Regions from separate parts of the Mycolicibacterium helvum genome, predicted to be linked through region 2. Evidence: riboswitches for the same ligand, from Rfam matches in the RefSeq annotation. Region 2 holds a riboswitch; the other holds the start of a gene.
What was found. A riboswitch is a leader RNA that binds a small molecule or an ion and turns the genes downstream of it on or off. The one in region 2 is predicted to bind glycine.
Positions count from the first base shown of each region.

Region 1: another riboswitch for glycine. It lies ahead of gcvP (aminomethyl-transferring glycine dehydrogenase); the one in region 2 lies ahead of gcvP (aminomethyl-transferring glycine dehydrogenase).

Region 1 covers NZ_AP022596.1:5,658,956-5,674,107, reverse strand. The annotation lists gene G6N38_RS26710 (ABC transporter ATP-binding protein/permease) at 1-151, opposite strand, end outside; gene secA2 (accessory Sec system translocase SecA2) at 486-2,831, shown strand; gene G6N38_RS26700 (CDP-alcohol phosphatidyltransferase family protein) at 2,841-3,443, shown strand; gene G6N38_RS26695 (DUF881 domain-containing protein) at 3,430-4,371, shown strand; gene G6N38_RS26690 (small basic family protein) at 4,456-4,788, shown strand; gene G6N38_RS26685 (DUF881 domain-containing protein) at 4,790-5,596, shown strand; gene gcvH (glycine cleavage system protein GcvH) at 5,619-6,014, shown strand; gene garA (glycogen accumulation regulator GarA) at 6,171-6,656, shown strand; gene ftsR (transcriptional regulator FtsR) at 6,688-7,416, shown strand; gene G6N38_RS26665 (bifunctional nuclease family protein) at 7,465-7,959, shown strand; gene G6N38_RS26660 (MerR family transcriptional regulator) at 8,202-8,837, shown strand; glycine riboswitch at 8,852-8,949, shown strand; glycine riboswitch at 8,950-9,057, shown strand; gene gcvP (aminomethyl-transferring glycine dehydrogenase) at 9,099-11,945, shown strand; gene G6N38_RS26650 (alpha/beta fold hydrolase) at 12,000-12,827, shown strand; gene G6N38_RS26645 (substrate-binding domain-containing protein) at 12,824-14,746, opposite strand; gene G6N38_RS26640 (malate synthase G) at 14,800-15,152, opposite strand, start outside.
Region 2 covers NZ_AP022596.1:4,024,381-4,039,532, forward strand. The annotation lists gene G6N38_RS18915 (ABC transporter permease) at 1-253, opposite strand, end outside; gene G6N38_RS18920 (ABC transporter permease) at 246-1,160, opposite strand; gene G6N38_RS18925 (ABC transporter ATP-binding protein) at 1,157-2,209, opposite strand; gene G6N38_RS18930 (creatininase family protein) at 2,340-3,197, opposite strand; gene iolM (scyllo-inosose 3-dehydrogenase) at 3,307-4,470, opposite strand; gene G6N38_RS18940 (class I fructose-bisphosphate aldolase) at 4,513-5,370, opposite strand; gene G6N38_RS18945 (Tm-1-like ATP-binding domain-containing protein) at 5,405-6,724, opposite strand; glycine riboswitch at 7,053-7,143, shown strand; gene gcvP (aminomethyl-transferring glycine dehydrogenase) at 7,268-10,159, shown strand; gene gcvT (glycine cleavage system aminomethyltransferase GcvT) at 10,156-11,253, shown strand; gene gcvH (glycine cleavage system protein GcvH) at 11,283-11,687, shown strand; gene glyA (serine hydroxymethyltransferase) at 11,684-12,952, shown strand; gene G6N38_RS18970 (L-serine ammonia-lyase) at 12,959-14,344, shown strand; gene rarD (EamA family transporter RarD) at 14,338-15,152, shown strand, end outside.

The DNA.
Region 1 (15,152 bases), 1.6 Mb from region 2:
TGAAGTAGTCACCGGTGATCCGCCAGTACTGCCGCCCCCAGACGGTGTAGCGCGCCAGCAGGAACAACACAACGAGGCTCAGGACGGCGCTGATCGTCCACGCTTTGGAAATCCAGATCAAGGACGGGACGAGCTCGTGTCCCCAGTCCATCGACGGCTTGAACTTCTCCAACGCGTTTCTCCTCCTGCGGCGGCGTCGCGCATGACAACCGATCCGTGTGGCTTCCCGGCGAACCTACCCTTGGAACTCTGTGCAGGCGCGAGTCCGGACCAGATGGCTAGCGAAATGTGAGCTTCAGCGCCGTCTTCAGATCCGCCTGCGCGGGCCAGTCACGAGCGGCTAAGCAAACATACCGTTCGGCGAGATTACGAACACCGCGCGCGGACCGGTCCCGCAGTGGCGCGGATCCGCTTCCGGGCCGATGAGCCGGCACCGGCGACGAGCACGTCGACATCCGTTATTGCGCCGACGGTACCGTTGACCCGTGGCGAAAGATCGCAAGAACAGCGCTGCCGGATCCGGCCGCATCAGCCGGGGCTTCTGGCGTCTCCTCGGTGCCAGCACCGAGAAGACCAAAGCCGAGTCGATGGCCGAGGTGACGGCGTCGGCGGAGTTCGACGACAAGGCCAAGGGCCTGGACGACGAGCAGCTGCTCAAGGCGGCCAAACTGCTCGAACTCGGCGACCTCGCCGCCTCTGCCGACGTTCCGCAGTTCTTGGCCATCGCTCGCGAGGCGGCCGAGCGAACGACCTCGCTGCGTCCTTTTGACGTACAGCTACTCGGAGCTCTGCGTATGCTCGCCGGCGATGTCGTCGAGATGGCCACCGGCGAGGGCAAGACCCTTTCGGGTGCCATCGCCGCGGCCGGCTACGCACTGGCTGGACGCAACGTCCACGTCGTCACCATCAACGACTATCTGGCCCGCCGCGACGCCGAATGGATGGGTCCGCTCATCGAGGCGATGGGTCTGACGGTCGGCTGGATTACCTCCGAGTCGACGGCAGCCGAGCGCCGCGCCGCCTATCAGTGCGACGTCACCTACGCGTCGGTCAACGAGATCGGGTTCGACGTACTGCGCGACCAGCTGGTCACCGACGAGGCCGACCTGGTGTCACCCAACCCCGACGTCGCGTTGATCGACGAGGCCGACTCGGTGCTCGTTGATGAGGCGCTGGTGCCGCTGGTGCTGGCCGGCACCACACACCGCGAAACGCCCAAGGTCGAAATCGTCCGTCTGGTGGGCGAATTGACGGCCGGTATCGACTACGACACCGACGCCGACAGCCGCAACGTTCACCTCACCGAAGACGGCGCGAAGAAACTCGAGGCCGCACTCGGCGGCATCGACCTGTATTCCGAGGACCACGTCACCACCACGCTGACCGAGGTGAATGTGGCCCTGCACGCGCATGTGCTGTTGCAGCGCGATGTGCACTACATCGTCCGCGACGGCGCCGTGCAGCTCATCAACTCCTCACGCGGCCGGATCGCCCAGCTGCAGCGCTGGCCCGACGGCCTGCAGGCGGCCGTCGAAGCCAAGGAAGGCATCGAGACCACCGAGACCGGCGAGGTCCTGGACACCATCACCGTGCAGGCGCTGATCAACCGCTACCCGACGGTGTGCGGGATGACGGGTACGGCGCTGGCCGCCGGCGAGCAGCTGCGCCAGTTCTACAAGCTGGGCGTCTCGCCGATCCCGTCGAATGCGCCCAACGTCCGCGAGGACGCCGCCGACCGGGTCTACATCACCGCGGCGGCCAAGATCGAGGCGATCATGGAGCACATCATCGAGGTGCACGCCACCGGGCAGCCGATTCTGGTGGGCACCCATGACGTCGCCGAATCCGAGGAACTGCACGAGCGGCTGATCCGCCGCGGCGTTCCGGCCGTCGTGCTCAACGCCAAGAACGACGAGGAAGAAGCCACCGTGATCGCGGAGGCCGGCAAGCTCGGCACGGTCACCGTTTCCACGCAGATGGCCGGTCGCGGCACCGACATCCGGCTGGGTGGATCTGAGGAATCCGACCATTCCGCCGAAAAAGAGAAGGTGGCCGAGCTCGGTGGCCTGCACGTCATCGGCACCGGGCGGCATCTCACCGAACGGCTGGACAACCAGCTGCGTGGCCGGGCCGGGCGCCAAGGCGACCCCGGTTCGTCGGTGTTCTTCGCCAGCTGGGAGGACGACGTCGTCCTCGCGCATCTGGACTCAGGCAAGCTGCCCACCGACGCCGACGACGCCGGGAAGATCATCAGCGCCAAGGCCGGCAGCCTGCTCGACCACGCCCAGCGGGTGGCTGAGGGCAGGCTGCTCGACGTGCACGCCAACACCTGGCGCTACAACCAGCTCATCGCCCAGCAGCGCGCGATCATCGTCGAGCGCCGCAACACCCTGCTGAGCACGGCGGCGGCCCGCAACGAGCTCAAGGACCTGTCCCCGGACCGCTACGAGGAGCTGTCCGAGAAATCCAGCGAGGAGCAGCTGGAGACGATCTGCCGCCAGATCATGCTGTTCCACCTCGACCGCGGCTGGGCCGATCACCTGGCTTACCTGTCCGATATCCGGGAGAGTATCCACCTGCGGGCCCTTGGCCGGCAGAACCCGCTCGACGAGTTCCACCGGATGGCCGTGGACGCGTTCGCGAATCTGGCCGCCGACGCGATCGAGGCGTCGCAGCAGACGTTCGAGACCGCCAACATCCTCGAGGAGGAGCAGGGACTGGACCTGTCGAAACTGGCCCGCCCGACCTCGACGTGGACCTACATGGTCCACGACAACCCACTCAACGACGACACGTTGTCTGCGCTGAGCCTGCCCGGGGTTTTCCGTTAGGTTCTCCTCATGACGCGCCACGGCCGCGATCGGGTGCTGACGATCCCGAACGTCCTGTCGGTCATCCGGCTCGTCCTGGTGCCGGTATTCCTGTACCTGCTGCTGGTCACCCACGCTTACGCACTCGCGGTGGCGATCCTCATGTTCAGCGGATTCTCCGACTGGGCCGATGGCAAGATCGCGCGGCTGGTGGCCAACCAGTCGTCACGGCTGGGGGAGTTGCTCGACCCGCTGGTCGACCGGATCTACATGATCACCGTTCCCCTGGGCCTCGGCGCGGCGGGCGTCGTGCCGTGGTGGCTGGTGATCACGCTGATCGGCCGTGACCTCGTGCTGGCCGCAACGCTGCCAATAGTGCGCAGCCGCGGGCTGACCGCGCTTCCGGTCACCTACATCGGTAAGGCAGCGACGTTCGCGCTGATGTCGGGCTTCCCCCTGGTGCTGCTGGGGCAGTGGGATGCCCTGTGGAGCCGGGTGATCGGCGCCTGCGGCTGGGGATTCCTGATCTGGGGCGTCGGCATGTACCTGTGGTCTGCGGTCCTCTATCTGCTGCAGGTACGCCTGGTGGTGACCACGTTGCCCAGGGCAGGCGTCAGCGATGCCCGCGCCTAACAGCGCGCTGGGCGGCTACGACCCGCTGGCCGGCCGCAGCGAACGCCACGGCCTGCACGCCTACCCGGCTGGCGCCGACCGCGTGCCGACGCTGATCCCGCTGCCGGGGCTACTGCGGTCGCTGCTGACCGAACACCTCGACCCCGGATATGCCGCGGCGGCCGCCGAACGGGAGCGCACCGGCCGCTCCCGCCGCCCCATCGCCACCCGCGGGTGGCAGGCGCTGGCCGCCCTGCTGATCGCTGCGGTGTTTGCCGCCGCGGTGGCGCAGGCGCGGACCACCGCTCCCGGTGTCAACGCAGCCCAACAGGTACTCGCCGCCAGCGTGCGATCCGCTGAGGGCACCACCGACCGGCTCACTCACCGCCGCGATGAGCTGGCCACCCAGGCCGACGACATTCAGCGCCGCCAGTTGCGTGACGACACCACCGGGCGAGACCTGCTCAGCCGGCTCGATGCGCTGAGTCTGGCCGCGGCCACCACCGCCGTCATCGGCCCCGGTCTGACCATCACGGTCACCGACCCCGGGATGGGGCGGGGCCTCTCCGATGTCGCCAACCAGCGGGTGCCCGGCAGCCGCCAAGTCATCCTTGATCGCGATCTGCAGCTCGTGGTGAACTCGCTGTGGGCCAGTGGGGCCGAAGCGATCTCGGTCGGCGGCGTGCGAATGGGGCCCAACGTGACGATCCGCCAAGCGGGTGGCGCCATCCTGGTCGACAATCATCCGATCAGCAGCCCGTACACGATTCTCGCGGTGGGACCGCCGAACGGGATGCGGGATACCTTCGACCACAGCAGCGGCCTGCAGCGGCTGCGACTGCTGGAGGCGTCCTACGGTGTCGGGGTGAGCGTGGCCAGCGGTGACGGCCTGTCGTTGCCCGCCGGCGCAGTCCGAGAGATTAAATTTGCCAAGCAGATCGGGTCATAGGGGACCGGTGGGCAGGAGCGAAGCGACCCGGGTATTGGGACCGGTGGGCAGGAGCGAAGCGACCCGGGTATTGGGAAGGCACACATGATTGGAATCGCCGCACTCATCGTCGGCATCGTGCTGGGCCTGGTGCTGCATCCCAGCGTCCCCGAAGTCATCCAGCCCTACCTGCCGATCGCCGTCGTCGCCGCGCTGGACGCCGTGTTCGGCGGTTTGCGGGCCTACCTGGAGAAGATCTTCGACCCCAAGGTGTTCGTCGTCTCGTTCGTGTTCAACGTGCTCGTCGCCGCGCTGATCGTCTACGTGGGCGATCAGCTGGGCGTGGGCACCCAGCTGTCGACGGCGATCATCGTCGTGCTGGGCATCCGCATCTTCGGTAACGCCGCGGCATTGCGGCGCAAGCTGTTCGGGGCGTGAGGTGACCGACAGCGCCGGGCAGGACGCGGGGGAGGACACGCGGGAGGACGTGGCGACCGAGCATGGGCGCCACGAACTCCCTGGCCCCACACCGCCTCCGGCGCGATGGCCCCGCAGCCGCACTCAGCTGGTGTTCGGCGTGCTGGGCGTGTTGCTGTGTCTGGTGCTTGGCATCGGCATCGCCACCCAAGTCCGGCAAACCGAGTCCGGCGACGCGCTGGACACCGCGCGCCCGGCCGATCTCCTGGTCCTACTGGGCTCACTGCAGCAGCGTGAGGCGGCGCTCAACACCGAGGTGGCCGAGCTACAGCGAACTCTTACCGCGATGCAGACCGCAGGCAGCAGTGACCAGGCGGCCATCCAGAACGCCCAGGCCAGGCTGGCCGCGCTATCGATCATGATCGGCACCGTCGGCGCCACCGGGCCCGGGGTGAGCATCACCATCGACGATCCCGGACCCGGCGTTGCGCCGGAAACCATGCTTGATGTCATCAACGAACTGCGCGCCGCCGGGGCCGAAGCCATGGAGATCCGGTCCGGGCAGCGGGCGGTGCGGATCGGGGTGGACAGCTGGGTAGTCGGCAGCCCCGGCGCACTGGAGATCGACACGCAAACTTTGAGCCCGCCGTATTCTGTTCTGGCCATTGGTGATCCACCCACCCTGGCTGCGGCGATGAACATCCCGGGCGGCGCCGTCGACAGCGTCGAGCGAGTCGGCGGGCAAATGACCGTCTCGCAATCCGACCGGCTGGACATCACCACCTTGCGGCAACCGAAAGCCCGCCAATACGCTCAGCCCGTCAAATGAGCGTCCGACACCGAGGAGCACTGTGAGCGAAATCCCAGCCGATCTGCACTACACCGCCGAACACGAGTGGGTGCAGCGCACCGGTGGCGACACCGTGCGCGTCGGCATCACCGACTTCGCCCAGTCCTCGCTGGGCGACGTGGTGTATGTGCAGCTACCCGACGTCGGCAGCGCTGTCACCGCCGGTGAGTCGTTTGGCGAGGTCGAGTCGACGAAGTCGGTCTCGGACCTCTACGCTCCCGTCACCGCCAAAGTGATTGCGGTCAACGGCGATCTGGAGGCAAACCCCGGGCTGGTGAACTCGGACCCCTACGGTCAGGGGTGGTTGTTGGACTTGCAGGTCGACGGCGATACCCTCGACCAGGGGTTGGCGGCGTTGCTTGATGCGGACGCCTATCGGGGCACAGTGACCGAATGAAATTGTTAGGGTGCCTGCCAACCACTGATCCGGCGGTGGTGGGCACAACGGCGACCACTGCGCGGTACGGTCGACGTAAGTGATGGTGGAGGCGGACGGGCGCCTTGTGCGGGCACCCCGCCAAGTATCGCCACGGCAGCTAGTGAGGAGCAACGGGTGACGGACAAGGACCAGAACTCTGGGGCGGACCAGACGTCTGAGGAAGTCACCGTGGAGACGACATCCGTCTTCCGCGCGGACTTCCTCAACGAGCTGGACGCCCCGGCGGCGGCCAGCGGCGACAACGCAGTATCCGGGGTGGAGGGTCTCCCGGTCGGCTCGGCGCTGCTGGTTGTCAAGCGCGGACCGAATGCGGGCTCGCGGTTCCTCCTGGACCAGCCGACGACGTCGGCCGGTCGCCATCCGGACTCCGACATCTTCCTCGATGACGTGACCGTCAGCCGTCGGCATGCCGAGTTCCGGTTGGACGGCAACGAATTCCAGGTCGTCGACGTCGGCAGCCTCAACGGCACCTACGTCAACCGGGAACCGGTCGATTCGGCCACGCTTGCCAATGGCGACGAGGTCCAGATCGGCAAGTTCCGGCTGGTGTTCCTCACCGGACCCAAGCCGTCCGACGACGAAGGTGGTCCGGGAAGCTAGTGTCGGCGAAGAGCGCTCGCGCGAAGAGCTGATGATGCAGCCCGATACTCCCGCGCTCGCCGGGATGTCTATCGGAGCGGTCCTGGACCTGCTGCGACCGGACTTCCCGGACGTGACGATCTCCAAGATTCGATTCTTGGAAGCCGAAGGTCTGGTCACGCCGGAGCGCAGCGCATCGGGATATCGGCGGTTCACCGCGTACGACTGCGCCAGGTTGAGGTTCATCCTGACCGCGCAGCGCGACCATTACCTGCCGCTGAAGGTCATCAAGGCACAGCTCGATGCCCTGCCTGACGGCGAACTGCCGCACGTCGGATCGCCTTACGCCGTACCGCGATTGGTGACGGTCTCGGGTGACTCCGCGGACGACGACGACGCCGCACGCACCCAGGTTCGCCTGAGCCGAGAAGACCTGCTGGAGCGATCCGGGGTCGACGAGGAGCTGGTGGTTGCACTGTGCAAGGCAGGCGTGATCACCACCGGCCCGGGCGGGTTGTTCGACGAACACTCGGTGGTCATCGCGCAGTGCGCGCGGGCACTGGGGGAGTACGGCGTCGAACCGCGGCACCTGCGGGCATTCCGGTCGGCAGCCGACCGCCAATCCGACCTGATCGCCCAGATCGCCGGCCCGGTGGGCAAGGCGTCAAAGACCGGTGCCCGCGACCGCGCCGACGACTTGGCGCGCGAAGTCGCGGCCCTGGCAATCACGTTGCACACGTCGCTGATCAAGTCCGCTGTACGAGACGTTCTCGACCGCTGAGGACTAGACTCCGATTGATGGCAACGGGAGCGCGGAGGTCAGACACATATGGGTGAGGTTCGTGTGGTCGGCATCCGCGTCGAGCAGCCCCAGAACCAGCCGGTTTTGCTGCTGCGGGAATCCAACGGCGACCGCTACCTGCCCATCTGGATCGGCCAGTCCGAAGCCACCGCGATCGCGCTGGAACAGCAGGGCGTCGAGCATTCTCGGCCGCTCACCCATGACCTGATCCGTGATCTCATTGGCGCACTTGGGCATTCACTCAAGGAAGTGCGCATCGTGGATTTACGGGAAGGTACCTTCTACGCCGATTTGATCTTCGACCGCGATATCAAGGTCTCGGCCCGCCCGTCGGACTCGGTGGCGATCGCCCTGCGGATGGGGGTGCCCATCTATGTGGAAGAGGCCGTGCTGGCCGAGGCCGGGCTGCTGATTCCCGACGAGAGCGACGAGGAGTCCACCGGTGCCGTCCGCGAGGACGAGGTCGAGAAATTCAAGGAGTTTCTCGACAGCGTGTCCCCGGACGATTTCAAGGCGACCTGATCGGGTATTCGGGCCCCATGGCTGGTGAACGCCAAGATCACGGATGCGTCTCACTTGGCCGGTAGCGGTTCGACACGCGCGACGGATGCCGGGGAGCGCGCTCAAGGGCAGCCATACTTTCATCACGACGACGAGCGCGACTGCCCGTCGACAAGCGTATGCTCGATGAACTCGGACGCTGGGCTTACGCGGTTGGTGGAGCGGTTAGCGGGGCAAGAGTTCGAACGGCGAGAGGAAGCATCGTGGGCGAGCAGCCACGTCAGGGACAGTTGGACCTTGCCGGCGCGACGTCTGGTTCTTTCAAGGCGGATTCGGCCGTCGGCGCACCGGTCGGTGAGTCAGTGCAGCCAGGCCTGTTCCCCGATGATTCGGTGCCCGACGAACTCGTCGGCTACCGCGGCCCAAGTGCCTGCCAGATCGCCGGAATCACCTACCGCCAGTTGGACTACTGGGCCCGCACCTCGCTGGTGGTGCCATCCATCCGCGGCGCGGCCGGGTCCGGCAGCCAGCGGCTGTACTCGTTCAAAGACATCCTCGTTCTCAAGATCGTCAAGCGTCTACTCGACACCGGCATCTCGTTGCACAACATCCGGGTCGCCGTCGATCATCTGCGGCAGCGCGGCGTGCAGGACCTGGCCAACATCACGCTGTTCTCGGACGGCACAACGGTCTACGAGTGCACGTCCGCCGAAGAAGTTGTCGACCTTTTGCAGGGTGGGCAGGGTGTGTTCGGCATCGCGGTCAGTGGTGCGATGCGGGAACTCTCCGGTGCCATCGCGGACTTCCCCGGCGAGCGTGCCGACGGCGGCGAATCGATCGCCTCGCCCGAAGACGAGCTGGCCTCGCGGCGTAAGAGCCGCGACCGCAAGATCGGCTAGAATCAGCGGCGTATCGCCCTCGCGCGGGAGAGCTTCGTGGCCGCCAGTCACGGACGCCGAAGGAGCAACACCTCTCCGTCAACCTCTCAGGCCCCAGGACCGCGCGTGGCCACGATGCCTCTGGAAAGCGGTGACCTCGCGGTTGCCCGCCCATGGGGAAAGGCTCTCAAAGCCGAATCTCTCAGGCGCCCGGTTTTGGGTGGACGACAGAGGGAGAGGACGCCGCTGACGGCTGCGTCCGCCCGAGTCAGGAGCCCATCCGTGTCCGATCACACCCAGCCCACGTTCGCCGATCGTCATATCGGACCGGACTCCGACGCGGTTACGACCATGCTCGACGTCATCGGCGTCGGCTCGCTCGACGACCTGGCCGCCAAGGCGCTGCCAGCCGGAATCCTCGACGCGCTCGCAAACGGCCTGGCGCCCGGCCTCGATCAGCTGCCCGCCGCGGTCAGCGAGCATGAGGCGCTGGCCGAGCTGCGGGCACTGGCCGACACCAACACGATCGCCGTGTCGATGATCGGGCAGGGCTATTACGACACTCTGACGCCGCCGGTGTTGCTGCGCAACATCCTGGAGAACCCGGCCTGGTACACCGCCTACACGCCCTACCAGCCGGAGATCAGCCAGGGTCGGCTGGAGGCGCTGCTGAATTTCCAGACCATGATCGCCGATCTCACCGGGTTGGATCTGGCCAACGCCTCGATGCTCGATGAGGCCACCGCCGCCGCCGAGGCGATGACGCTGATGCACCGCGGGACGCGGGGGCCGGCCAACCGGCTGGCAGTCGACGAAGACCTGTTCGCACAGACCGCGGCCATTCTGGCGACCCGCGCGGAGCCGCTGGGCATCGAGATCGTCACCGCCGACCTGCGCAACGGGCTGCCCGAAGGTGAGTTCTTCGGTGTCATCGCACAGCTGCCCGGTGCGAGCGGGCGAGTGACAGACTGGTCGAAGCTGGTCGAGCAGGCCCACGAGCGCGGGGCGCTGGTGGCGCTGGGCACCGACTTGCTGGCGGTGACGCTCATCGCCCCGCCGGGGGAGTTCGGCGCCGACGTGGCCTACGGCAGTGCCCAACGATTCGGTGTGCCAATGGGATTCGGCGGTCCGCACGCCGGTTTTCTTGCGGTGCACTCCAAGCATGCGCGCCAGCTCCCCGGCCGGCTGGTGGGGGTGTCGGTCGACAGCGACGGCGCAGCGGCGTACCGGCTTTCGCTGCAGACCCGCGAACAGCACATCCGCCGCGACAAGGCGACGTCCAATATCTGTACCGCGCAGGTGTTGCTGGCGGTGATGGCGGCGATGTACGCCAGCTACCACGGCCCTGAGGGCTTGACCGGGATCGCCCGGCGCGTGCATGGTCACGCCCGGTCGCTGGCCGCCGGCCTGAGTGCGGCCGGCGTCGACGTTGTGCACGACACCTTCTTCGACACCGTGTTGGCGCATGTCCCAAGCCGGGCCGCCGCGGTGCAGGCCGAGGCCAAGGGCCGCGGCATCAATATCTGGCGGGTGGACGCCGACCACGTGTCGATCACCTGCGACGAGGCCACCACGGCCGCACACGTCGCACTGGTGCTCGAGGCCTTCACCGGAGCCGCCCCGGTGGCTGGAAACTACGCGGGTCCTGAGATCGATTCGCGGACAAGTGAATTCCTCACTCACCCGGCGTTCCATCGGTACCGCACCGAGACGGAGATGATGCGCTACCTGCGCGCGCTCGCCGATAAGGACATTGCACTGGACCGCAGCATGATTCCGCTGGGCTCCTGCACGATGAAGCTCAACGCCGTCGCCGAGATGGAGTCGATCACCTGGCCCGAATTCGGCCGCCAGCACCCGTTCGCGCCGGCCGGCGACACCCCCGGGCTGCGCAAGCTGATCGCCGACCTGGAGACGTGGTTGACGGGTCTCACCGGATACGACGCAATCTCGTTGCAGCCCAACGCCGGATCGCAGGGTGAGTACGCGGGTCTGCTGGCCATCCGCGACTACCACATGAGCCGCGGCGACAGCGGTCGAGATGTCTGCCTGATCCCGTCGAGCGCGCACGGCACCAACGCCGCTTCGGCGGCCATGGCCGGCATGCGGGTGGTCGTGGTGGCCTGCCGGGAGAACGGCGATGTCGACCTTGACGACCTGCGTGCCAAGGTCACCGAGCATGCCGAGCGGCTAGCCGCGCTGATGATCACCTACCCGTCCACGCACGGGGTGTACGAACACGACATCGCCGATGTCTGCGCGGCGGTGCACGACGCCGGCGGGCAGGTCTACATCGACGGCGCCAACCTCAACGCTCTGGTGGGGCTGGCCCGGCCGGGCAAGTTCGGCGGCGACGTCAGCCACCTGAATCTGCACAAGACGTTCTGCATCCCGCACGGCGGCGGCGGTCCCGGCGTCGGGCCAGTGGCGGTGCGTTCCCACCTGGCGGGGTTCCTGCCGGGCCACCCGCTGGCCGAGGAGCTGCCGAAGGGGCACGCGGTGTCGGCGGCACCGTACGGCTCGGCATCGATCCTGCCGATCACCTGGGCATACATCCGGATGATGGGCGGCGACGGCCTGCGCAACGCGACTCTGACGGCGATCGCGTCGGCCAATTACATCGCCCGACGCCTCGATGAGTACTACCCGGTGCTGTACACCGGCGAGAGCGGCATGGTGGCCCATGAGTGCATCCTCGATCTGCGCGGCATCACCAAGGCCACCGGTGTCACTGTCGACGATGTGGCGAAGCGGCTGGCGGACTTCGGTTTTCATGCGCCGACGATGAGCTTCCCGGTGGCGGGCACGCTCATGGTGGAGCCTACCGAGAGCGAAAGTCTGGCCGAGGTGGACGCATTCTGCGAAGCGATGATCGCCATTCGTGCCGAGATCGACAAGGTCGGGTCGGGCGACTGGCCCGCTGACGACAATCCGCTGCACAACGCACCGCACACCGCCGAGTGCCTGCTGGTCGACGAGTGGACACATCCGTACACCCGCGAGCGGGCGGCCTATCCGCTGGGCAAGCAGTTCCGCCCGAAGGTGTGGGTGCCGGTGCGCCGCATCGACGGGGCGTACGGCGACCGCAACCTGGTGTGCTCGTGCCCGCCGGTGGAGGCCTTCGCCTGATAGCGTCACCCTGTGCTGCCTGCCAGTGTTCGCCAGTGGCAAGAGGGTGGGCGGATGCTGTCCACCAGCGCGGGGTCGGTATTCGTGCGATCCCAGCCCGGAAGGGGCCCCGCTGTCCTTCTGCTGCATGGTTTTCCATCCAGCTCCTACGACTTCCGCGGCGTCGTCGACCGGCTCGGTGACCGGGCCTGGCTGACCCTGGACTTTCTGGGCTTCGGACTGTCCGACAAGCCCCGGCCGCACCGCTACAGCCTGCTCGAGCAAGCTGACATCGTGCAGCAGGCGGTCGCCGACGTCGCGCCCGGCCCGGTGGTGCTGCTCGCCCACGACATGGGCACGTCGGTGGCCACCGAACTGCTGGCCCGCGACGTCTCAGGCACGCTGCCCTTCGAGATCCAGCGGGCCGTGCTCACCAACGGCAGCGTCATCATCGAGCGAGCCAGCCTGCGGCCGAGCCAGAAGATCCTGCGCGGCCCGTTCGGCCCTGTTCTCGCCAGGCTGACCAACGAACGCGGTTTCCTGCGCGGTTTCGCCAAGCTGTTCAGCCCCGCGCACCCGCTGTCCGACGGGGAGGCCCAGGCGCAGTGGGCACTGCTGGCTCGCGACAACGGCCATCGCATTCTCAACCTGCTGTGCGCCTACCTCGACGAGCGGGTGCGCTTCGCGCCACGTTGGCACGGAGCCGTACGCGACTGGGACAAGCCGCTGGGATTCCTCTGGGCCACCGGCGATCCCGTCGCCACCACCAACGTGCTGGCCGGCCTGCGGGAGCTGCGGCCCGCCGCCGAGGTGATTGAACTGCCCGGCATCGGCCACTACCCGCAGATCGAGGTGCCCGACGAGTTCACCGCCGGCGCAAAGCGGTTACTGGACCTCGATTAGGAAAGCATCGTTGTGACCGCGGTCGCCAAATCCGGCGAGTCCGACGTGGCGATGTTCTGATACGAACCGCCCGACGTCTGCGCTACGGCCTCCCACGTCGCCCGGTCGGAGTCGTCGCCGAAGTCGATGACGTTGATCGCCACCGGCTTGGCCGGGTCGACCGCCGACTTGACGTAGGCCACCAGACCCGGACCGTCCAGTGTCTGGTCGCTGTGCGGGCCCTGGGTGATCACCAATATCGAATTGGACTGTCCGTCACGGAAGTTGGTCAGCGCTTCGCCGTACACCAGGCGCAGCGTGGTGAACGACACCGCGCCACTGCCGGACGGTGCCAGTCCGGCCAACGTGCCGGTCAATGCCGCCGAGCGCGGCTGCCCGTTGACCTGATCGGTAAGCGGTCCCATCGGCACCGACGATTTGCCCTCGACCCCGTTGAACGTCCACAGTCCCACCGCGGCGTTCGACGGCAGCGCGCCGATGCGGTTGTTCAGCGCGGCCACCACGTTGGCCAGCCGTGACTTTCCGCCCTCGTCGGCGCCCATCGCCTGGTTCAGCATGATCGTGGTGGCTGATCCGGTGGCCGGGTTGGACACCGCCGCGGCCAGGGTGGCGCGCTCCGATTCGTCGCCAACCGACACCGGTGCCCCCAGTTCGGGGAAGGTGACGACGTCGTTGCCCGGCGGGGTGGTGCCTTCGGCCCGGAAACCGGCCTTCGCCAGCGCGGTCAGCTGCTCGGGCTTACGCATGAACCGGGCGAATTCGCTGGCGGCACTGACCTGCTCGCTGGACAACCACGTCCCGGACAGCAGCACGGTGGGGTAGTCGGCGATCGTGACCGGGCCCGAGGGCAGCCATTCGGCGACATTGTTCTTGGCGTCGGCTGCCGACGCTCGGCCGAACAGCTGCTGCTCGGTGGTCACCACGGCGTGCACCGGCGCGCCGGCTGCGTCACCTGCGCCCAACAGAGCCTTCCAGGCCGCATCGGCGGAGTTGTCGGTCAGCTTGGGCGCACCGGCCAGCAGTGCGTTGACAGCACCGAGGCCCGCGGTGGCCGGCGCGTTCGCCGGCGCCGAGGACGCGGCGACGGCCTCGGCGGCAAGGTAGGTGGCGTCGGCATTGCCGACAGTCGGCAGCACCAGCCGCAGTGAACCCCAGCCAGGCAGGTTCAGTGAGTCCAGCGCCGCGGGGTTGTTCTGCAGGCCTGGCAAGGCCGCCCAACCCTGTTGAGCCAACGCTTCTTTGAGCTGCGGGCGCACCGCGAGGACCACCGGCGAGCTGACCAGCGAGCGGGCGTCGCTGACCACCTGCTTACCGGCGGTGGCCTGCAGCCGTGCCTCGGCAATGGAACTGGCGGGTATCCACAGCGCCGGACGTTCGCCGAGGTCGCCGGGCCAGTCGGAGACGAATCCGTCGACGACCCGATCTGAATCAGCCGCGGTCACCACCATCTTCACGCAGCGATCGCCGATCGGGGTGACGACGGCGTTGAAACCCTCGGCGAACTTGGCGACGTCGGCGGCGATCGACGGATCGGCGACCACGCCGACGTTGACAGCGCCGGCCAAGCACTTCGCGGCGGCATCGGTCGACCGGTGCGAGAGCGCGTCGCCGAAGAACCGCCAGAGGATCACCGCGCCGACGACCACCACCACGGTGACCAACGCGGCGATCACACCGAGGCTCACCCCGCGGCGGCCGGTCTCGCTACGGTGGCCGCCTTCGAATGCGGCAATTCGCCGACGGGCGGTGTCGGTCAGTGGTGACGGCTCGTAGCCGCCGTCACCGGCACCCCCGTCACCGGCGGCGGCGACATCGTCGCTCGGGCGGGCGAATCTGCCGGTGGGACTCTCGGGTACCTCGGCAGGCTCGTCCGGTTCACCGAAAGACTCCCCGGGTCCGGGTCTGCTGTGCCTGCCCATGGCGGTGCTTGATCCTCTTTCGTCTCAACGGTCGTGCGGTGCGGGCTTGCTTCTCAGGCGCTGGCCTTGTACTCCCTGCGCCGCCGATGCAGGATCGGCTCGGTGTAGCCGTTGGGCTGCGCGGCGCCGGCCAGGATCAGCTCCTGAGCTGCCTGGAAGGCGATGCTGCCCTCGGGATCCGGTGCCATCGGGCGGAATTCGGGATCGGAAGCGTTCTGCTCGTCGACCACCGCGGCCATCCGGCGCAGGCTCTCCCGTACATCGTCGGGGGTAATGACGCCGTGGCGCAACCAGTTGGCCAGCAGCTGGCTGGAAATCCGCAGGGTGGCACGGTCTTCCATCAGCGCAACGTCGTGGATGTCGGGCACTTTCGAGCAGCCGACACCGGCGTCGATCCAGCGCACCA
Region 2 (15,152 bases):
CGTTGTCGGATAGGAGTTCGCGGTACCACCGCAGCGTGAACCCGTCCATGGGCCACGTCTGCACGGGGCTGCCGTTGAAGGAGAAGAGCGCCGTTGTGATGAGCGGGGCGTAGAGGAAGGCAAAGACGGCGAAGAGGAACAGCAGGCCGACGACAAGGCCGGGTTGGACCTTGCGCCGGCGCCGTGGCGGCACCCGATGACGCTCGGTGCCGGCTGCAGCCGTGACAGTGGGCAAAGTCGGTGCGCTAGTCATAGCGGGCCTCGGTACGGGTGAACAGGGAGATGACCGCCAGCACCAGCAGGCCGGACAGGGTCACGACGATTCCGATTGCCGAACCGAGCGGCCAGTTGTTGGCGATGCCGAACTGCTGCAACACGATCGAGCCGAGCATCGTGCCGGATAGGCCGCCGACCATGGCCGGGGTGACATAGTCGCCGAAGGTCAGCACGAAGGCGATGGCGAAGCCGACTGCCGCACCGCCCCGGCTCAGCGGCCACAACACCGTCCGGAATGTGGTCCACGGAGAGGCGCCGCAGTCACCGGCAGCTTCGCTGATATGGGGTGGGATTCGTTCAAGTGACACGAAGACACTCAGGAAGACGTAGGGGATCGCGACGTAGGTCAACGTGAGGATGACCGAGATCTGGGAGTACAGGATGTTCTTGGGGACAGCGTCGCCGAAAGCCCCGACGAGGATGCCATTTTCGCCAAGAATGATCTTCCAGGCGAAGATGCGCATCAGATAGCTGATCAACAACGGCACCAGGACCAGCACCGCGACGACGATCTTCACCCGGCCGAAGTAGCGCACGACGATGACCGCGGCGATGTAGGCGATGACGGTGGCGATCAGTGACGAGCTCAGAGCGGTGACCAGGGTGCGCCAGAACAACGTCCGATATACCTCGGACTCGACCAGCGCCTGGTAGTTCTCACCGGTCAGTGACTTGGTGACCGTCCCGAAGTCGTTCTTCCACAGGCTGTTGACGAACAGCATGACATTCGGCAGCACGATCAAGGCGAGCGCCCAAGCGAATGCGGGTGAGGCCTTCAGGTAGGCCCGCAGTTCATGGATCAGGTTACGCCGCTTGGGAGGTGGTGTTGGAGCGGACCGGGAACTCGTGTCAGTGATCAGTTCATCGGTCAGTTGAGCGGTCATGACGCGTGGTCCTGCAGGATGACCGGCGCGGTCAGCGACCACCCGACCGGCACGGTGTCGCCCACGCGCGGGCCGGTGTCGGCGGGTCCAACTCCGGAGACGCGGGACACGATCGTTTGGCCCTGTACGGATAGCGTGATCTCTTTCTCATGACCGAAGAAGATGACATCCTCGACGACGCCGCTGTACAGATTCGGTTGGCCGGCCGCCGATGCGCCGACCTGTACGCATTCGTAGCGAAGGCTGACCGTGGGGGCGGCGTGCGACACGGTGTCCTGAGTGTTCATCGACAGATCGCCGACGCTGATCCGGGTGGAATCGGCGCGACGGGCTTCCAGAAGGTTGGTCTTGCCGATGAAGTTGGCTACGAAGGGTGTGGTGGGGCGGTTGTAGATCTCCGAAGGAGAGCCGACCTGCTCGACCACTCCACGATTCATCACGGCGATCCGGTCGCTCATCGCCAGTGCCTCGCCCTGATCGTGCGTCACATAGATGAAGGTGATGCCGACGTCGCGCTGGAGATTCTTGAGCACCGTCAGCATGTGCTCGCGTAACTTCAGATCCAGGGCGCCAAGCGGCTCGTCGAGCAAAAGGACCCGAGGTTGGGCTACCAGTGCGCGTGCCAGGGCGATGCGTTGGCGCTGGCCGCCGGAGAGTTGATGGGGGAGACGACCCGATGCTGCCGTCATCGAAACTCGTTCCAGGGCTTCGCCGACTCGGGTCTTGATCTCGGACTTGGAGACCTTCTGCATCTTGAGCGGATAGGCGACGTTGTCGGCGATCTTCATGTGTGGGAACAGCGCGTAGTTCTGGAACACGGTGTTCACCGGTCGCCGGTAGGGAGGGACGTCGGTGACGTCCTTGCCTGCGATGCGAACCTCGCCGATCGACGGCTCCTCGAAGCCGGCGATCATCCGCAGCGTTGTGGTCTTGCCGCAGCCACTGGAGCCCAGGAGCGAGAAGAACTCGCCTTCCTGGATCTGCAGGCTGATCTGATCGACGACACAGATGTGGCCGTAGAACTTAGAGGCGTTGCGAAGCTCGACCACAGGCCCACGTTCCGCGCCGTTCACCGTCGATGACGGTGTGGATTTCGCTTTCCAACTGATTGTCATAAATCCACTTCTCCTGGGGGCGGGTGTTTGAGATGGGCCTGTGGCGGAGCTTCGCCGTCGCGGGTCAGGCCTTCTGAACGTACTTGCGGTTGCGGATATCGACCTTGACTTTCTTGAGTTCCTCGACTGCAGCCGCGAGGTGATCGGAGAATCGCTCGAAGATCTGCTCGCCCTTCTCGGCGGTGGCGCGGAAGGGATTGCCGATGACGCCGTGCGGGGCCATCTCCTGGTGCTCCATCGGGAAGTAGAAGTACTCGTAGCCCTGGAACTCCACGTCGGGGCTGGCGTCGACCTTCTTGAACGACGAGGGCAACCAATCGGGTGCCTGTGCGCGAGTGTCTATCCCCCGTTCGAGCTTCACGTTGGCCGGGTTGTAGGCCATCATGATCGAGGTCTCCTGCTCGCTGGCGTGCCAGCCGGCGGTCTCCTCCTTGGAGTTCTCCATGAGGTCCTCGATGATGCCGAGGTAACGCTCACCGTAGGGCTTGAACATGCCCAGGAGTGCGCCCGTTTCGTAGCGCAGCTGCCGGAATACCTCGTCGGTGGCCTTGGTGTTGGAGGTGTGGCCGTTGACGAAGATGATCCTGTTGAAGCCGTGGTGGATCAGCGAGCGTGCAGTGTCGTGGATGACTGCGCGCAGAGTCTCGCCGCGGAAGGTCAGGGTGCCCTGGCCGGTCTCGGGCTCGCGGAGGTGGTGCGGGCTGTAGCCGGTCCAGATCGGTGGGCCGTACAGGACGTTGGCCTTGTTCGCGGCGCGCTTGGAGACCTCCATCGCGTTGTAGATGTCGGTGCCGATCGGCAGGTGGTAGCCGTGCATCTCGACGGCTCCCATGGGCACCAGGATGGTGTCCCCGGTGGAGAGATACTCCTGGATATCCGGGGGAGCCAGATCGGTCAGCAAGCGGGAGTGCAGTTCGGCCACGTTATAACCTTTCATCGGTTGGTCCGATGCAGATCGGACCGTAATCATGGTGCTATTCAATTAATTTGGAGCGGGCGGCCGATCCGGGTTCGCCGGATCGGCGCCCGGGTCAGAGTTGCGGCTTGACGAGGATCTTTCCGTTGCCGCGGGCCTTGGTCTCATCAATGGCCTCGACGAGTCCGGCCAAGGGGAAGCGACGCGTGATCGCGTTTTCCATGTTGATTCGCCCGGCGGCCATCAGGTTGATGACGTTGGGGAAGTTCCACGACCCGGAGTGGCCGACGGTGCCGTAGACCGAGCCGGCCTTGAGCATGTAGCGGATCAGATTCATGGTCGCCGGCTGAGCGTCCATTCCGGCGATCACCACCTTGCCGCCGACGCCGAGGGTGTCCTCGATCGGGCCCATCACGGCCTTGGAGTTTCCGCTGGCCTCGACGACCATGGCCGCACCGTCACCCTTGGTGGCCGTTCGCACGACGTCGCCGGGGTCCTCGCTCGACGGGTCGATGACCCGGGTGGCGCCCATCTTGCCGGCCAGCTCGCGTCGGCCCGGGAGGGGGTCGATTGCGAAGATCTGAGCGGCGCCCGCCGCGGCAGCCAGTGCTACGGAGGCCAATCCGATCGGACCTCCGCCGAACACGACGACCGAGCCGCCGGGCTTGAAACCGCCAGCGCGCGTGAACATCCCCTCGTAGGCGACGCTTGTCGGTTCGGTCAGCGCGCCGACTTCGAGGGCGGTGTCCTCGTCACCGTAGCGTTCGAGGACACCGTCGAGGGACCAGGCGAACCGCGAGTCGACCTTCACGTACTGGGCAAAGCCACCGTCGAGGGTGAATCCGAGATCCTCGATGTAACCGCACTGGTTCCAGTAACCCCCCCGGCATTCCCGGCACTTGCCGCACCATTGGATCTCCTCGACGGCAACGAGTCCGCCCACCTCGAACTGATGAACGTCCTTGCCCTTGGCCACGATCCGACCGGCGAACTCATGGCCGGTGATGACGGGTGTTTTGAGGTGATACGGCAACAGCAGATAGCCCTCGTCGTCGGTCTCGAACATGTGCACGTCCGAACCGCACAGGCCGCAGGCGCCAACCTCCAACACCAGCTCGCTGGGACCTGGTGCCCCTGGGTCGGGCACCTCTCGGACGTCGACGGTGGGGTTGCGGTAAGCGTCGTTGGCGATCGCTGCCCATCTCCGGGCGTGATCGGCCTCGGAGATGCGTGCGCCCGGTCGCGGGCTCCATTCCGCCTCGAGAACAACCGCTTTCATCGTTAGCTCCGTCTTCTAGTTCCGTATGAGCAGGGGGTCAGGTCAGTGTGCGGCGGTTAGCACCTGGTCGGCGCTGAGTTCGGGATTGGACTCGACGGCTTCCTCGGGGCTGCTCGCCCCGGTCAGGACGGCCACCAGGGCGGCGGTGATCGCGGTGGGGTTGGCGTGCTGGAAGATGTTGCGGCCCACTGAGGTTCCGACGGCACCGACGTCACGGGCGGCCTTGACCTTGCGCAGGAGCGCGAGATCGGACTCGCGGGAGCCGCCGGCGACGATGACCGGGGTCCCCGAGACGCAGTCGACGATCGGCGAGAACTCCTCAGGGCTACCCAGCCAGTTGGTCTTCACGATGTCGGCGCCCAGTTCGACGCACAGGCGTGCACTGCGCTTGAGGTAGGACAATCCCCACGTGCTTTGGTAGTCCTTGCCGTCGCCGAAGTAGGCGTTCGGGAACTCGGCCTCGGCGATGAACGGCAGTCCGTACTCGCGGCACTTCTCGCCGATGGAACCGGTCAGCGAGATCACGTCGGCCTCGTTCTCCGGGGCGAACGGGAGCAGCGCGACGACACCGTCGACGCCGAGGGTGGCGCAGTGCTCGACCGAGGCGATGAGCCGTTCCTGGTGGGACTTCTCGCCGCGGGTCGCGGTCGCGGTGATCTTTGCGACGATGGCGACCTCGGGGGATTCGGCAATGACGGGGGAGAGGGACTGAAGCAGGCCCGGGGTGAGGAATGCACAGTTGGCGCCGCCGTTGCGGACCTTTCGGAAGCTCGTGGCGGGATCCTCGATCCCAGACATGACTTCGGGCACGCTCGTGCCATGGGAGAAGGCGAACATCACCGAGGAATTGGTGGCGGGGTCGATGATGCGACGCAGGCGGAGATCTTTACCGATGGACATTGCTACCTCTCATTGGGTGTTTATTGCGGAAGCCTCAGGCAAACGCGGGTGGGTGTGTGTGCTGCGCGCGCAGCATCGAAGTGAAGACCGCCAGTACCTGATCGATGAACGCATCGTCGTTGATATGCAGGTCGAGTTCGGTCAGCGCGACGTGGTCGGCGAGGTTCGCGCGCAGTGTGTTGATGAAGGCGCCGTCCGCTTCCGGATTCCAGAACGCTTTACCCGGGGCGTCGGGAACTGAGAAGCCGCCAGTGGGGATGAATACGTGTGTCGGACCGGTAGCCTTGTTCGCCTTGTAAGCGAATGTTTTGGCTAGCGCGGTCATTTCGTCGGCGGTGAGTCTCACCAGAGTCAGTTCGGGGTTATGCCCGAAGTACGTGCGGTCGGGAAATTCGGCAGTCGCCGCGCTCATCGGACCGCACGTGATGAAGTCGGTGCAGCCGGGGACCAGGATCTGGGGCAGCCCGGCCAGACCTGCGGCCTCCATGCGATCGGGCCCGGGGTCCATCAAGCCGCCGACGAGGCTGGCGCCGAGTTCGGTGGTGGTGTAGTCCAGGACGGCGTCGACCTGTCCGGTCCGGACGGCGTCTTCCAGTGCGCGTCCACCGGTCCCGTTGGCGTGAAATGCGATGAAGGAGATGCCGCGCTCTTCGAGGTACGCCCGAGCACGCATCAGCGGTCCGGTGGTGTTGCCATTCATCGACACCGCGACGGTTAGCGGCCGGGAATTGCCGTTGTCGGCGGCGGCGGAAGTGCTCACGCCCATGGCGGCCTTGGCGGCCCCGACGATGTAACCGGCCGCAGTCCGGTAGATCCGGGAGGTGATGGTGTTGACGCCGATGATGTCGACGACCGAGTGCATCACCGCGACATCACGGATCCCGACGTAGGGCTCGAACGTGCGGCTTCCGGAGGCCAACGGAGACACGATCAGTTTGGGAAAGCCCACCGGCAGTTCCTGCAGGGCCGGTCCTGCGATATGAATCCCGGCGCCGCCCATGCAGATCGCAGCGTCGATCTCACCGTCGGCATGCAGATGGGAGAGCAGGGCGCCGACGCCCGCCCGCAGTGCGGAGACGGCCGCGCCACGGGGCAGGGCGCTGATCTCGTCGATGCTGCTTCCGGCGGCCAGGGCGACAGTGTCCTGGTCGATGAAACGTCGGCCCTTGAGTGCGGCGGTCGACGGGTGTTCGGCGTGCCGAGCGGAGGTGTCGAGCAACAGGGGGGTGGCGTCAAACTCCTCGATGAGGTCCGCCACCGCACATAATTCGTCGGCCTTCGTGTCGAAGGTGCCGATAACCAGCACATTCGGCCGGGGGAGCCGTGCGCTTCCAGCGCGTGTGACGGAGCTCATGTCCGATGACAGTAGACGTGGCTGCCGAACAAATCAAGCCGAAATCGCATCTTTTGTTCGGTAGGCCGAACGGAAGGCGAAGTTTTTACGGGATCAGAGTGATCGCCGATCGGAATGACGAACGGGGTCAGATGGCTCGCGGTGCGCTGGGTCCGGCATGCGGCGACCCCACATCGGAAGTGGGCTAATGACTGCTCCGGCGATCGTATGGGCCGAATGTACCGTCTTGGCGCATGGTGCGGCTAGCGGTGCGTGTGAATTAGCAAGATTTCGCTCGGTTTTCCGAACGGTGTGGTTTCATAGGTTCCACCACAATTGAAGACGCTATCGACTCACAGCGGGAGAACCTCCGAATCGGAGGCGCCGTAGGAGCAAGTCCTCCCCGGGAATCTCTCAGGCCCCAGTACCGCTGCGACGAGGCAACTCTGGAGAAAGCGCCCCCAGCGGGGCGTTTACCGAAGGTGAAGAGCGCGCCCGAACGGCGCTGCAAATCTCTCAGGTCCAAGGACAGAGCGGGGAGGGTCCATCAAGGACAGCTCGCTGATGCGAGCACGAACTTGGAGAGATCCCTTGTCGCTCAACACTTCAACGCAACTGATTTTTGCTGACCGTCATATCGGACCCACCCCGGCTGAACAGCACCGGATGCTGCACGCAATCGGTCTCGGCACTCTGGACGAGTTGATCGAGGCTGCGGTGCCCTCGTCGATCCGCACGGCGGCTGCACTCACATTGCCCGCGGCGCGATCCGAAGAAGGGGTGCTCGCCGAGCTGGCACACATCGCTGCCACGAACCGGACGTGCGTTCAGATGATCGGCTTGGGCTACTACGACACGATCACCCCGCCGGTGCTGCGTCGCAACATGCTCGAGTCTCCGGCCTGGTACACCTCCTACACCCCGTATCAGCCCGAGATCTCTCAGGGGCGGCTGGAAGCACTGCTGACTTTCCAGACCATGGTCGCTGACCTCACCGGTCTGCCCGTCGCGGGAGCGTCCCTGCTCGACGAGGCGACCGCGGTCGTGGAGGCCATCCTCTTGATGCGCCGCGCGAGCAAGGATTCGGGTTCGGCAGCCGTGGTGCTGGACACCGAGTGCTTCCCGCAGACGGCGGCCGTCGTGGCCGGACGCGCCGCCGCACTCGGCATCGAGGTGATCCGGGCCGACGTGGGTGTCGGCTTACCGGATGGCGATTTCTTCGGTGTCGTGATGCAGAACCCGGGTGCCAGCGGAGTAGTCCGGGACTTGACTGCCGTCGTCGCCGATGCGCAGGAACGGGGTGCCTTGGTCGCGGTGGCCACCGACCTGTTGGCCTCGACGCTGTTCGCGCCCCCTGGAGACCAAGGCGCTGACATTGCGGTGGGATCGGCCCAACGCTTCGGCGTGCCACTGTTTTACGGTGGACCCCACGCTGGCTTCATGTCCGTACGCCACGGACTGGAACGGATGCTGCCCGGCCGGCTCGTCGGAGTGTCCCGCGACCGCGACGGTACGCCGGCCTACCGTCTGGCACTGCAGACTCGTGAGCAACACATCCGCCGTGACAAGGCGACCAGCAATATCTGTACGGCTCAGGCGTTGCTCGCCAACGTGGCCGGCATGTATGCCGCCTACCACGGGCCTGACGGTCTCGCGTCGATTGCGCGCCGCGTGCACGGCCACGCCGCGGCGATCGCCACCGGGCTGGCCACGTTGGGTCTCGCCGTCACGAACGCCGACTACTTCGACACGCTGACCGTCCGCGTCGGCCACGGCGCCAAGAAGATCGTGGCTCGCGCCGCCGCCGACGGCATCAACCTGCGTCGCATCGACGCTGCCCACGTTGGCATCTCGTGTGACGAGAGGACGACCGAGGACGTCGTATCCCGGGTGCTTGCCGCCTTCGGTGCTCGACCGGTACCGAGCTCGCCTGCCGACCTACCCGCGCATCTCGCGCGGACGTCACCGTACCTGCAGCACGAGGTCTTCCACCTCTACCGTTCAGAGACAGCGATGATGCGCTTCCTGCGGACGCTGTCGGATAAGGATCTCGCCCTGGATCGCACGATGATTCCGTTGGGATCGTGCACGATGAAGCTCAACGCTGCGGTGGAGATGGAACCGATCAGTTGGCCCGGTTTCGCGGGCATCCACCCGTTCGCGCCGTCGGAGCAGACCCGCGGCTACCGCCGGCTCGTCGAGGAACTACAGCACTGGCTCGCCGAGATCACTGGTTACGACCGAGTGTCACTGCAGCCCAACGCCGGCTCCCAGGGCGAGCTGGCAGGTCTGCTCGCCATCCGCGGATATCACCAGTCTCGCGGGGATGTGGACCGCACCATCTGTCTGATCCCGCAGTCCGCGCACGGTACGAACGCCGCGTCGGCAGTTTTGGCGGGAATGCAGGTCGTCGTCGTGGCGACCGCGCAGACGGGCAACATCGACCTGACCGATCTAGCCGACAAACTCGCGATCCACGACGAACGTATCGCGGCGATCATGATCACCTACCCATCCACGCACGGTGTCTACGAACCCGACGTTCGCCAGGTCTGCGACCTGGTCCACGAGGCGGGCGGCCAGGTCTACATCGATGGCGCCAACCTCAACGCCCTTGTCGGCCTGGCCCGTCCGGGTGACTTCGGTGGTGATGTCTCACATCTGAACCTGCACAAGACTTTCTGCATCCCGCACGGGGGAGGAGGCCCCGGCGTCGGACCGGTCGCGGCGCGCGCGCACCTTGCACCGTTCCTGCCCTCGGATCCACTGGCCGGAGACGGTCCCGTGGGCCCGGTGTCGGCGGCCAATTACGGATCGGCCGGAATCCTCCCGATCACCTGGGCCTATCTGGCCTTGATGGGTCCAGACGGGCTGCGAGCTGCCACCGAGACCGCGGTGCTCTCGGCCAATTACCTGGCACGACGACTCGACCCGTACTTTCCGGTGCTCTATACCGGACCGGGCGGATTCGTAGCCCACGAATGCATCCTGGACCTTCGTGCCCTCACCAAAGCCACCGGCGTCACCGCTGAGGATGTCGCGAAGAGGCTCATCGACTACGGCTTCCACGCCCCGACGCTGTCGTTTCCGGTCAACGGCACCCTGATGGTCGAGCCCACCGAGTCGGAGGGCCTCGGCGAGCTGGACCGCTTCATCGACGCGATGATCGCGATCAGCGCCGAGATCGCCGAGGTGGCCACCGGCCGTTGGGAATTGGAGCGCAGCCCGTTGCGTCAGGCGCCACACACCAGTGAGCAGATCTGTGCCGATGACTGGGACTTGCCCTACAGCAGACGCAGAGCCGCCTACCCGGTGCCGCCACCGGGCGGTGTCAAGTACTGGCCACCCGTACGGCGCATCGACGGTGCCTACGGCGACCGCAATCTGGCGTGCTCCTGCCCACCGCCGGAGGCGTTCGTCAGCACCACGCCCATCGAAGACGGAGTACTCGTATGACCCACGAAACGCCTCTCCTGGCCGAACACCGGTCCTTGGGAGCCACCTTCACCGACTTCGCCGGCTGGCAGATGCCGCTGAAGTACGGCAGCGACCTCAAGGAGCACCACGCCGTGCGCACCGCGGCCGGTGTGTTCGACCTCTCCCACATGGGAGAGATCCACGTGGTCGGACCCGGCGCGGCGGCCGCGCTGGACTACGCCTTGGTAGGTGAACTGTCTGCGGTCCCGGTGGGACGTGCCAAGTACTCGCTGCTGTGCAACGAGAACGGCGGCGTGGTTGACGACCTGGTCGTCTACCGGCTCGCCGACAACGATTTCCTGGTCGTCGCCAACGCATCGAATGCGGCGACTGTCTACGCCGAATTGAGCTCGCGTGCAGCCGCGTTCGATGCCGATGTATTCGACGAATCCGGTGATACGGCATTGATCGCTGTCCAGGGGCCCGAATCAGTGGCCATCCTGACCGCCATGATGGACGGGGACGCCCCCGGCATGTTGTCCGCCTTGAAGTACTACGCGAGCACGCCCGCCGTCGTCGCGGGCATCGATGTCCTGCTGGCCCGTACCGGATACACCGGTGAGGACGGGTTCGAACTGTACGTCGCCAACGCGCGAGCGGTCGGACTGTGGCATGCGCTCGTCGACGTCACGGCGGCACACGGTGGCATCCCTGCCGGACTCGCATCACGCGACACCCTGCGGCTAGAAGCGGGCATGGCGCTCTACGGACACGAACTCACCGAGGCCACCAACCCCTACGAGGCAGGCCTGGGCCGAATGCTGAGACTCGGCAAGAATTTCGTCGGCTCGGAAGCGCTTCAACGGCTCTCGAAGGCGCCGCTGGCACGCTGCCTGGTCGGGTTGACCGGCACTGGGCGGCGTGCCGCGCGTGCCGGATACACCGTCGAGCGCGACGGCGCCGAGGTCGGAGCCATCACCTCTGGCGCATTGTCACCCACCCTTGGCCACCCGATTGCCCTCGGATATGTCGACGCCGCGTACTCCGAACCCGGGACCGTTCTGCAAGTCGGGATACGCGGCACGGCCAACGAATTCACCGTCACTGCTCCGCCGTTCTACAAGCGCCCGTAGGCCTGGACCACCCGAAAGGATCACTCACGATGACCGACAACTTGCCCACCGATCGGTACTACACCGACGACCACGAATGGGTCCTCCTCGACTCAGTCGCCGCCCTGCCCTCTGCCGAGCCGTTGCGCATCGGGATCACCCAGCTGGCCGTCGACAACCTTGGCGATCTGGTCTTCCTCGAACTGCCCGAGATCGACACCGAGGTGAGCGTCAGCGAGCCCTGCGGTGAGGTCGAATCCACCAAGACCGTCTCCGAACTTTTCTCACCGGTGAACGGAAGGGTCGTCGCCGTCAATCAATCCGCCGTCGAGAATCCGGAGCTGGTGTCGACCGATCCCTACGGCGAGGGCTGGTTATTCGCCGTGCTCGCCACGTCCGCCGGTGAACTATTGAGCGCCGCGGAGTACGCCGAGAAGAACGGAGCCACCTCGTGAGTGTCCTGAATGAACCACTCGATGTCTTCGATCCCGACATCGCCTACCTCATCGGGCGCGAACTGACAAGGCAGCAAACTGGATTGGAAATGATCGCCTCGGAGAATTATGCGCCGGTGTCGGTCATGCAGGCCCAGGGATCGGTGCTGACGAACAAGTACGCTGAGGGTTACCCGGGCCGGCGCTACTATGGTGGCTGCCAATACATCGATGGTGTGGAGCAAATCGCCATCGACCGGGTTAAGGGCCTCTTCGGCGCCGAATTCGCCAATGTCCAACCGCATTCGGGTGCCACCGCCAATGCCGCGGTGATGCATGCGTTGCTGAACCCCGGCGACACCATCCTGGGTCTACTGCTGGCACACGGCGGCCACCTGACCCACGGCATGCGCATCAACTTTTCCGGCAAGCTGTACAACGTCGCAACCTACGAGGTGTCCGAGGAGGACTACCTCATCGACATGGATGCTGTCGCCTCCGCCGCCCGCGAGCACCGGCCCAAGCTGATCATCGCCGGCTGGTCTGCTTATCCGCGCCATCTCGACTTCGCCCGGTTCCGGCAGATAGCCGACGAAGTCGGGGCGCTGCTGATGGTCGACATGGCCCACTTCGCGGGACTCGTTGCCGCGGGACTGCACCCCTCTCCGATTCCGCATGCCCACGTCGTCACTTCCACCACACACAAGACGCTCGGTGGACCTCGCGGCGGAATCATCCTGACCAACGACGGCGCGATCGCCAAGAAGATCAACTCGGCGGTGTTCCCCGGCCAACAGGGCGGGCCGCTGGAGCACGTCATCGCGGCCAAGGCGACGGCGTTCAAAATGGCCGCCCAACCCGAATTCGTCCAACGTCAACAACGCTGCCTCGACGGCGCCCGTCTGCTCGCCGAGCGGCTGGGGAGCTCTGATGTCACCGGTCACGGCATCACCGTGCTCACCGGAGGCACCGACGTCCACTTGGCCCTCGTTGACCTGCGAAATGCCGAGATCGACGGCCAACAGGGCGAGGATCGGCTGGCCGCGGTCGATATCACGGTCAACCGCAATGCCGTCCCGTTCGACCCACGACCGCCGATGGTGACCTCCGGGCTGCGAATCGGCACCGCCGCGCTGGCCGCGCGGGGTTTCACGCTGCCCGACTTCGCGTACGTGGCCGACCTCATCGCCCAAGCGCTGATCTCGCGCGTTGGTGACGACCTGGAATCGATCCGGATGCAGGTGCAAGCTCTGGCAAATCGTTATCCGCTCTACCCCGGACTGTGAGAAGTCGTGACTATCAGCGTCTTTGATCTGTTCTCCATCGGAATCGGGCCATCGAGCTCACACACTGTGGGCCCGATGCGCGCTGCTTCGAGATTCGCGGCCAATCTCCGCAGCGCACGGCTCGTGCCCTACGTCGATGAGTTCGCGATCACCATCTACGGATCCTTGGCGGCCACCGGCGACGGGCACGGCACTTTCCCCGCGATCTTGCTCGGACTGGAGGGGCTGGATCCCGAGACGATCGACATCGACGACATGGCGGCGGTATTGGCGCGTCAACGGCGGACGGGTCGGGTGCGGGTGGCGGGACAGCTGTCCGTCAATCTTGGTGTCGACGATCTTATTCGTCGTCCCGCGCAAACCCTCGACTTTCATCCCAACGGGATGACCTTCGTGGCGCTCGCCGAGAAAGCCGAACTGTTGCGCCGCACCTACTATTCGGTTGGCGGCGGCTTCATCGTCGACGACGATGAAAAGACGCCGAGTTGCGGTGACACCGAACGTACCTCGCCGTACGCGTTCTCAACTGCCGAGGAACTTCTAGCCCTCACAGCTGCACATGGCATATCGATCAGTGAAGTGCAGGGGGCCCACGAGCGGGAGCTGGCGCCTGAGGTGGATGTCGCCAAGGAACTGCTGCGCATTCGCGACGCGATGCGCGAATGCGCGGCGCACGGAATGGTCCGCACGGGCACCTTGCCAGGCGGTCTGCAGGTTCGCCGCCGCGCCCACCATTGGCATGACCGACTCGCTCGCGAAGACCCCTGCAGATCACCGGAATTCGCGGAGGACTGGGTCAATCTCGTCGCGCTGGCCGTCAACGAGGAGAACGCCTCGGGCGGCCGCGTGGTGACCGCGCCCACCAACGGTGCCGCCGGCATCATCCCCGCTGTCTTGCACTACGCAGAGCACTACACGAAGGCAGGCAGAATCGATCCCGACGACGTGGCGGTGCGCTTCCTGCTGGCGGCCGGCGCGATCGGTTCGCTGTACAAACAACAGGCCTCGATCTCGGGGGCCGAAGTCGGGTGCCAGGGCGAGGTCGGCTCGGCGGCCTCGATGGCTGCCGGTGCGCTCGCCGAAATCCTCGGCGGCACCACGGCACAGGTCGAGAATGCCGCGGAGATCGCGATGGAGCACTGCCTCGGCCTGACCTGCGATCCGATCGGCGGACTGGTGCAGATTCCGTGCATCGAGCGCAACGCGATCTCGGCGAACAAGGCGATAACCGCCGCCAAGATGGCGTTGCGCGGTGACGGCACTCATCGGGTGAGCCTGGACCAGGTGATTGCGACCATGCGCTCCACCGGCCGGGACATGAGCTCCAAGTACAAGGAGACAGCGCTCGGCGGACTGGCCGCGAACGTCGGCGTCAACCTCGTCGAGTGTTAGCGGCGGCTGGGACGCCGCGGGGGTTCGCCTATGGTCTGGGTGCCTACACGATCTGGGGCCTGTTCCCGGCATTCTTTGGGCTGCTCGGCTTCGCGGCCCCCGTGGAGATCCTGGCTCACCGGGCGATCTGGACGTTGCTGTTGATGGTGGCGGTGCTGGCGTTGGGACGTCAACTCGGATCGCTTCGCGGATCATCTTTTCGGACTTGGCTATTGGTCGCCGCCGCCGCGGCGTTGATCTCCACGAACTGGGGCATCTACATCTATGCCGTGCTATCCGGACACGTCACCGAGGCGGCGCTCGGCTACTTCATCAACCCCCTGGTAAGTGTCGCAATCGGCGTGATCGCCTTCGGCGAGCGACTTGCTTTCGCTCAAGTTGCGGCCATCGTTGTCGCAGTGGGCGCCGTCGCCGTCGTGACGGTGGCCTACGGACGGCTGCCGCTGATCGCCCTGGGCCTGGCGGGATCCTTCGCGCTATACGGTGTCGTGAAGAAGATCGTCCCCTTGCCGCCACGCACCAGCCTGACTGCTGAGGCGATTGTGTTGGCGCCACCCGCCGTGGCCTACCTGACGCTCCTCGGTATCAACGGGCATGGACAGCTGGCCGGCAGTACCACCCACTTCCTGTTGTTGGCCGCGTGCGGTCCGATGACCGCGCTGCCGCTTCTGCTGTTCGGTGCTGCTGCTCACCAGCTCCCGATGGTCACGGTGGGGCTCCTGCAATACCTGACCCCCATTCTGCAAATGGCATGGGCGGTGATTGTCGGCCACGAACGTCTCACTGCGACAACGTGGGCCGGCTTCGC